Regions from separate parts of the Photobacterium makurazakiensis genome, predicted to be linked through region 1. Evidence: predicted binding sites of a transcription regulator. Region 1 holds the regulator's gene; each other region holds the start of a gene.
What was found. The regulator CRP, encoded in region 1, controls carbon source genes, mostly activating them, when cyclic AMP is high. The targets are predictions, from matches to a motif close to TGTGANNNNNNTCACA.

Region 1 (2,211 bases):
CCAAATGCCCCGAAAGTATTCATCAGTGAATTGCTAGTAGGGCAGTTTAGCTCGTTGCTACAGCAAACCGTACGAGAGCTTGTTGATCAAGTACCAGAAGCGGCGATGCGTGATCCTGCCTTCCTGCATGGTGGGCGGCGTTGGGACCTCGATTATGCCACTTATGAGTTGCTGGTAGCAGAAAGCGAATATGCAGGGTGGTTAGCCGCGCACGGTTTTGGTGCCAACCATTTTACAGTCAGTATTAATCAGCTTGAGCAGTTTACTGAGGTCAAAGAGGTAAATCATTTACTTCGTCATAATGGCTTTTCGATCAATGAGTCGGGGGGCGATGTGAAAGGCAGCCCTGAGGTGATGCTAGAGCAATCGGCAACGATTGCTGATACCGTTGATGTTGGCTTTACCGATGGGGTGTTTAGTATCGCGGGAGGGTTTTATGAATTTGCTAAGCGCTATGCTGCACCTGACGGTGAGTTATATCGTGGCTTTGTTGAAGCCTCGGCGGATAAAATCTTCGAAAGCACCCACGTGAAGAAAGACTGATCCGTAGGCGTTAAAGGTGATTAACCCTATAGCCCACTGTAATGAAATACGGTGGGCTTATCGTATGCGATAAGAGTAAAACGTGTTTGGGGAAGGCTAATGGCACAGGCTATCAAGTGGTGTGATCCCGAATTCATGCTTAGTAAGTTGTCCTTTATGGCATGGTGAAGCCGTTTGTTGTTCACAATAGTGACGATGCCCGCTAAAGCCTGTCATCTCTATTGTTGGGGGAAGAGGAGCAATAACGCTCGTATTGCTTGCCGGTAAGCCATTTGCTGAAAAGCGTTCGAGGTCCATATCGATTTCATCCATGTGAATGACGTATTATCACTTACGCCAGATATGCACAATGTAGCACTTGGTGGTGAGGATACAAGGACGAAAAAGTGAGCAATACGGCAAAAATACCATTTCGGTATGAATTCCCGGATCAAAAAAGCCGCCCGAGGCGGCTTTTTACTATCAATGATGGCACGCGAAATTAACGTGTACCGTATACCACGATAGTTTTACCGTGAGCAGAGATTAGGTTCTGCTCTTCCAGCATTTTCAAAATACGACCAACAGTTTCACGAGAACAACCCACGATCTGGCCAATTTCTTGGCGAGTGATCTTGATTTGCATACCGTCAGGGTGCGTCATCGCATCTGGTTGCTTCGCAAGATTTAGAAGTGTCTGAGCGATACGGCCAGTCACATCTAGGAAAGCAAGATCACCTACTTTCTGGCTTGTAACCTGAAGACGGTTTGCCATTTGAGCAGACAAACGCATCAGAATATCAGGGTTAACTTGAATAAGCTGGCGGAATTTCTTGAAAGAAATCTCTGCGACTTCACAAGGGGTTTTTGCTCGAACCCAAGCGGTACGCTCTTGGCCTTCTTCGAACAAGCCTAATTCACCGATAAAGTCACCCTGGTTTAGGTAAGACAAGATCATTTCCTTGCCTTCTTCATCCTTGATTAGGACAGCCACAGAACCTTTAACAATGTAGTAGAGCGTTTCAGCTTTTTCACCCGCATGAATCAAAGTACTCTTTGACGGGTATTTATGAATGTGGCAATGCGAAAGAAACCACTCTAGAGTTGGATCTGTTTGAGGTTTACCTGGAACCATATTACTAACTTCCTCTGTGTTTGTTGCCCAACAACGACGTCCATCAAAAAAGGGCTGGGCCTATACTTGGTGTTCGTCGCTTAGGATATTCAGTCAACAGCTGGGCTGCAAGCTCACGTGAATAATTAGTTCAAAGTTTATCTTTTTTCAGCATGTATTTCTTGATATTGATCTATCGAGAATGGTCATTTAGTAGTCATAAGTGTGCACATGATCACACAGTTGCTATATTGTCACTAATTACCCTATAAGTAGTAAGGAAAAACAAATGCAATCACGAGTGAAATGGGTCGAGAATATGACCTTTTTAGGACAGTCAAATTCTGGCCATAGTGTGGTTATGGATGGCAATGGGGGAGAAAAAGCACCAAGCCCAATGGAGATGGTATTGATGGCGGCTGGGGGGTGTAGCTCGGTTGATGTGGTTGATGGGTTGAAATCAGCTGGGCAGAAAATTACGGGCTGTGAAGCGCGAATTTCATCTGAGCGCCGTGAGCAAGCCCCCCGTATTTTTACTTCAGCGAACTTGCATTTCGTGGTGACAGGTCATGATC
Region 2 (2,211 bases), on a different contig from region 1:
ACCGTTTGAAATTCGGCGGTATAAAACTCATTTTAGATGGCACAGTCGAAAAAGAAACGGCATGGTTTGCTATGCCTTACCTCACGACTCAGGCACAAGATCCCGGATGGCGAGGTGAACCCAAGAAGCCCTTTAGCCAATTCAAACAGCGATACAGCGCTGCCATAAACCAAGATTTACAAGTTTTTGTCCATGCTGTTGGCGACGCTGCTATCGATGCTCTTATTCAAGCTGCATATGATTTAAAAATTAATGCCTCGCAAGATAAGCGCCACGTTGTCATCAAGTCACGCTTTATGCGGGTCAACCAACTAACTCATTACGTAAAATTGGGTTTTATCCCAAGCTTCGCTACGGGGCATATTTATTTCTATGGTGATAACGATGCATTAATACTGGGTAAGCAGCGGGCTTACTTTCAAAGCCCCGCACTTTCAGCAAATAATTTAGATATTCGATTTACCAACCACACCAGCAGTGCAGCACATGGAATACATGGCTTGAACAGTATTTGGAGTGCCGTAAGCCGACTCACAAAAGAAGGCAGCATTGCTGGTGCAGATGAGCGGGTCGACATACTCGATGCACTCAAAGCCATTACCATCTATGCCGCCTATCAGTTTTTCGAAGAGGACAATAAGGGCTCCCTTGAACCCGGAAAACTGGCTGACTTAGTGATCTTGTCGCAGAACCCCGTAAAGCTCGCGCCAGGCTTACTGCGTGATGTCCAAATTATCGAAACCATAAAAGAAGGAAAAACACTTTTTAGCCAAGCCAATACCGATTAAATAATGAACATCGCACCCTTTTTTCTCATCATTTCTCCCCTTTCGTCATCAGTAGCCCAATGAAATCCATTACAAGATCACTGCTATACCCTCGTTATTACATGGATTCACCTACAACTAATACAACAATAAAAACAACCACAAACAATTGATATTTAATAAGTTAAAACAAATTTATCACCATGTAATCAGAGTGAATAGCGACATTCACGCAAACGATATCCCTCGCTCTTTCAACACATTTGGTAATCAAGGTGCTATTTTAGAATGGTAGAGAACCGAAGTGTGATCCGGATCGCGAGATTCTGCGTTGCACTTACTTACACTTTCTCCATCAAGTAAAGCAACAATCCGGCCTCTTCGGTAGAAGCCACTGTGAACGCTTTCTCATAATTATTCGTCATTCTAGGAGTTATCTATGGCTACCCCACACATTAACGCAGAACGTGGTGATTTCGCTGAAACCGTACTGATGCCAGGAGACCCACTTCGTGCCAAGTTCATCGCTGAAAACTATCTAGATGACGTAAAACTTGTATGTGATGTACGTAACATGTTTGGTTACACCGGCACATACAAAGGCCAATCTGTTTCAGTGATGGGTCATGGTATGGGTATTCCTTCATGCTCAATCTATGTACACGAATTGATCAAAGACTTCGGTGTGAAGAACATCATCCGTATCGGTAGCTGTGGTGCTGTACATGACGACGTAAAACTAATGGACGTTATCATTGGCTTAGGTGCTTCTACTGACTCTAAAGTTAACCGTATTCGCTTTAACGATCATGATTTCGCAGCTATCGCGGATTACGGCATGCTAGAGACCGCAGTTAACGAAGCTCGCGCTCAAAATGTACCGGTTCGCGTTGGTAACGTATTCTCAGCCGATCTATTCTACAGCCCAGAAGCAGATCTATTCGATAAGATGGAAAAACTTGGCATTTTAGGGGTAGATATGGAAGCTGCGGGCATTTACGGTGTCGCTGCAGAGCTTGGTGCAAAAGCACTGACTATCTTGACGGTTTCGGATCACATCAAGCGTGGTGAAAACCTTAGCGCAGAAGACCGCCAAAAATCGTTTGCTCAAATGATGAATGTCGCACTAGAAACAGCCATTAAACTGTAACCACTTTCGTGGTCAGTACGCCCCGATGTACTGGCCACTTTTTCTCTGTATTATTTTCAAGCAATACCTCTACCATCATCGCTAGATGTTATAGGTATTGCCGAAAATAGGGATGTTAGTGTCAACAAAATGCTTTAGCCTGCTGAACCGCTGCTCAATATTTTGTAAAATGTGGCGTCTTACACAATTTGACGAATGAAGCCCTTCAGGTCTCAATTCAAGCGGTAGATAATGGCGACAACAAATTGCAGGTACTAATTATGTGCAGGGTTAAGAATTACCGACCCTGTACTT
Region 3 (2,211 bases), on a different contig from region 1:
CTTCAACACCACGACCGCCGAAGCCACCAGGAACTAGGATTGCATCAAGGCCTTGAAGTGCTTCTTCACCTTTAGATTCAACATCCTGAGAGTCAACATACTTAATTTTCACAGACAGACGGTTTTTCAGGCCTGCGTGCTTCAATGCTTCGTTTACTGACTTATAAGCATCTGGTAGCTCGATGTACTTACCAACCATACCGATAACTACTTCGGCTGTTGGGTTTGCTTCTTCGTAGATTACTTGTTCCCACTCAGCCAAATCAGCGTCAGGCGCTGTAATGCCAAAGCGTTGACAAACAAGATCATCAAGGCCCTGAGCTTTAATTAGCTGTGGGATCTTGTAGATAGAATCTACGTCTTTCATTGAAATAACGGCTTTTTCCTGAACATTACAGAACAATGCGATTTTCGCACGCTCGTTAGCAGGAATATTACGGTCAGAACGACATACAAGGATGTCAGGCTGAATACCGATAGAAAGTAGTTCTTTCACAGAGTGCTGTGTTGGCTTCGTTTTCACTTCACCAGCAGCGGCTAGGTAAGGAACAAGTGTTAGGTGCATAAACATTGCACGCTCACGGCCTAGCTCAACAGCTAGCTGACGGATTGCTTCCATGAATGGTAGTGATTCGATATCACCTACCGTTCCGCCAACTTCAACAATAGCGACATCATGGCCTTCAGCACCAGCAATAACGCGCTCTTTGATTGCGTTAGTGATGTGTGGAATAACCTGAATAGTGGCACCAAGGTAGTCACCGCGACGCTCTTTACGAAGCACGTCCGCGTATACACGGCCTGCTGTAAAGTTATTGCGCTTAGTCATTTTGGTGCGGATGAAACGCTCATAGTGACCTAAATCAAGGTCAGTCTCTGCACCGTCTTCCGTAACGAATACTTCACCATGCTGAATCGGGCTCATTGTGCCTGGGTCAACGTTGATGTAAGGGTCTAGTTTCATCATGGTCACGTTAAGACCACGCGCTTCTAGAATGGCTGCCAGCGACGCTGCAGCAATACCTTTACCTAGTGAGGATACAACCCCGCCCGTAACAAAAATGTAATTCGTCGTCATGTTTTACCTGGAAGATTGGTATAGAGGATATAAAAAGTATCTGGACGGGAAATTAGTATACCAGACACACTTTATTGCCACAACGTGAAAACTATCACAGTCGGTTTGGTTTTTTTTTGTCTCAAATCAATTCAGCTCAACTAGATGACTATCAACAGTATTATTACTAACCAAGCAATGACATTTTATCTTGTTAATCTGCACTTTTCTTTTCCCTCAGTTTTACATCGTCCCAAATTCCATCTAATTGCTCTAATGTGCAGTCGTCGAGGCGCATCCCTTGTTCTAGCACAGTTTTTTCAACTTCGCGAAAGCGGCGCTCAAATTTTTTATTCGCACCTTGCAATGCCATCTCAGGTTTCACACTAAGGTGACGGCTAAAGTTGGCAACTGCAAACAGTAAGTCGCCCATTTCTTCTTCGATTCTGCCTTGTTCAGGTGACACTTGGATGACTTCTTCCAACACTTCGTCAATTTCTTCGCGTACTTTATCAACCACAGGCCCAAGCGTATCCCAATCAAAACCATGTTTAGCACAACGTTTTTGAATTTTATCTGCTCGTACCAATGCGGGCATAGCAAGGGGGATATTGGCAAGCACACTGCTATCTTGGGCTTTTTCCTCACGTTCTTTGGCCTTTTCAGCCTCCCAATTAGCGCTGATTTCAGCCTCGCTACTAGCCTGACTGTCACCAAAAACATGGGGGTGGCGACGGGTCAGCTTTTCATTCAAACCATTTACTACATCATCAAAATCAAACAGCCCCTGTTCTTTGCCTAGCTGGCAATAAAAAATAATTTGAAACAATAAATCACCCAGTTCTTCTCTCACATCGTCCCAATTTTGCTGTTCAATCGCATCAGCAACTTCATAGGCTTCTTCAAGCGTATGCGGCACAATCGAGGCAAAGCTCTGTTTACGATCCCATGGGCAGCCTCGCTCTGGGTCACGTAATGTCGCCATTATGGTAAGAAGTTGGTCAATCGCGGGTTGGGAAACATTGTTCATAGTGATGATGTCTTTTTTAAATTAGAAGTAAAAAAAACGGGTCGCCTAGGCTCCCCGTTTATTCATAAATTTATGGCTTAATCTTAGTGTAGGCGTTTGGCTTCTGCCACGTCCTTCACTTGTT
Region 4 (2,211 bases), on a different contig from region 1:
AATACCTTGCCAAATTGGTACAGGGTAAGCTAACGCCCATAGCCATAACTGGATGCCTATAACTGAAAGAAAGACCCTAAAACAGTGCATACCAAAGTATTCTGTTTTTAGTGCGTTTCGCAGCCCCAGTTTTGTGAGCCAAGGGAAGATAGCAACGAGCGCAATAAAATACTGAAAGAAAGCAACAGTGGTAGATGGAATGTGCAGAATCATGCTGACGTATTGCGCCATGCTGTTGACTAAGGCGAAGGCCAAACCTGCAATAAGCATCCAGCTAGCGCCTTGGATCGGGTTATGTTGATGTGACATGCTTTAAAATAATTAGTTAACTTTCGAAAAATCATACACCTGCTTACTAGATGAAGATACAAGATATTTCTTTTATTGATAATAAAAAACCGCCGAAATGGCGGTTTAAAATCGTCATGCTGTTTTAAACGCAATGTTTAAATTGCAACGTAAGTCAGCGGTACATCCGGGTTTAGTGCTTCAAGAGTTGTTTGCGTGTCAGATAGGTGGCTAATTGTACTATCAGCTTTTTCAACCAAAGCAACTTCTGTAATTTCAGATAGCGGATAACCCGCCATGTTCATATTAACCAATGCGACTTGAAGCGGTGGTAGGCTAGGGTTGAAAGCCGCATTTTCGGCATACATACCAATAAAGGTTTGACCGTCGCTTGCTTTCAGCGCTACACCGCTAAAGTTTTTGGTATAAGGCGCATGTGCACGGTTTGCTGCTTGGCAGGCTAATTTAACCAGCGCTTCATCTGCTTCGGTTGTCATACCGTGGTTTACCGTAGAAAGTAGCGCATCAGTAATGTTCAAGTCAGCAGGGCCAAATGATTCAGGCAGATATTCTTGAAGCGTTTTTTCTGCTCGTTCTGGTAATTGAACAATAAGTTCGTTTGCCGTTGTTAACTCATTCATGAACTGGCGACAGTGACCACAAGGACTGTAGTTGATGGTGATGTCTTTAATGCCCGTTTCACCTTTCACCCAAGCGTGGCTAATGGCTGATTGTTCGGCATGAATAGTTTGAGATAAACATGCGCCAACAAACTCCATGTTTGCGCCGAAATATAGCGTACCAGAAAGGCCACGAACAATGGCACCAACATAGAAATTAGAAATTGGTGCGACGGAATAAGCAGCGGCGAGAGGGAGTAAAGCGACACGTAATTCGCTGTCAGTCATTTGCGTTTGTGACAGGAGTTGAGTAAATACTTCAGAGCTCAGGGTGGCATCAAATGTCTCTGATTCTAATACGGGCTTAATCGCAGAAGCTAGATCAGCGGGTAGAGCGCCTAAAGCATCCATTACTTTAGTGTGCATGAGTTTTCACTCCGTCTTGTGTATGGAGAAATATTGTAGACTTAGCAATAAAATAATAGTGTGATCTGCATCTCATTTGTGATTCATTGTTTGCACTTGTTACACTATTGGGAGTCGGCTCACACGGTTTTAAATTTCTGAGTCTTTATTAATCAATACCTTACCTTTGTATTCGATTACCTACACAGTTATGCAAAAAGATAAACAATGGTAGGAAAAACAATGGGTGCCAAAATTGATGTAATAACGCCACAAATCACTAAAGCTAATGAGCTAAATGCTCCATCTTGGTAGTTTTCTTCTGCGGCTTTCGCTGTTCCAAGTGCATGAGAAACGGTGCCCATGGTTAACCCTTTTGCGATTGGCGCTTTAATACCGAGTAGTCGAAATAGTGGGTAGCCTAAAACAGCTCCAAATAAGCCTGCAATAATCACCATAATGGCTGCAACCGATGGGACACCGCCGACTTGATCAGCGACTGCCATTGCAATAGGGGTCGTAACCGATTTGGGTAAAATACTGGCTGTTAGTTCTAAATCAGCACCAAGTAATAATGCAATCCCTGCTCCTGTAAGCATAGACAAAACACTGCCGACGAAACAGGCTGAAAGAATGACTTTCCATTTTTGCCTAATTTGTGAAAGTTGCTCATAAAGCGGAAAAGCAAGGGCCACAACAGCGGGCTCTAATAGGGCGTTTAACCACTTATTTTGCTCAAAATAGGTTTCATAAGGTACCTCTAGCCACATGAGCAATGGAATGATAATCACAAGGCATATTAGCAACGGATTAACGATAGGGTGTTGAAGGTGCTTTGAGATATAGCGAGCAGTGTAAAAGACCACTAACGTGGTGAGTAGCCAGATCATTGCTTTTC

Region 2: deoD (purine-nucleoside phosphorylase) is a predicted target of CRP. The motif match lies at 1,163-1,178, and genes of this name have one in related genera.
Region 3: pyrG (CTP synthase) is a predicted target of CRP. The motif match lies at 1,162-1,177, and genes of this name have one in related genera.
Region 4: cdd (cytidine deaminase) is a predicted target of CRP. The motif match lies at 1,443-1,458, and genes of this name have one in related genera.

The regions. Positions count from the first base shown of each region.
Region 1 covers NZ_JAKJSJ010000013.1:191,978-194,188, forward strand. The annotation lists gene L4D09_RS06450 (DUF1338 domain-containing protein) at 1-543, shown strand, start outside; gene L4D09_RS06455 (hypothetical protein) at 640-840, opposite strand; gene crp (cAMP-activated global transcriptional regulator CRP) at 1,025-1,657, opposite strand; gene L4D09_RS06465 (OsmC family protein) at 1,926-2,211, shown strand, end outside.
Region 2 covers NZ_JAKJSJ010000011.1:218,494-220,704, forward strand. The annotation lists gene L4D09_RS04605 (amidohydrolase) at 1-788, shown strand, start outside; gene deoD (purine-nucleoside phosphorylase) at 1,207-1,917, shown strand.
Region 3 covers NZ_JAKJSJ010000031.1:62,544-64,754, reverse strand. The annotation lists gene pyrG (CTP synthase) at 1-1,078, opposite strand, end outside; gene mazG (nucleoside triphosphate pyrophosphohydrolase) at 1,272-2,087, opposite strand; gene relA (GTP diphosphokinase) at 2,171-2,211, opposite strand, start outside.
Region 4 covers NZ_JAKJSJ010000046.1:6,102-8,312, reverse strand. The annotation lists gene L4D09_RS19435 (DMT family transporter) at 1-309, opposite strand, end outside; gene cdd (cytidine deaminase) at 447-1,334, opposite strand; gene L4D09_RS19425 (CidB/LrgB family autolysis modulator) at 1,523-2,203, opposite strand; gene L4D09_RS19420 (CidA/LrgA family protein) at 2,200-2,211, opposite strand, start outside.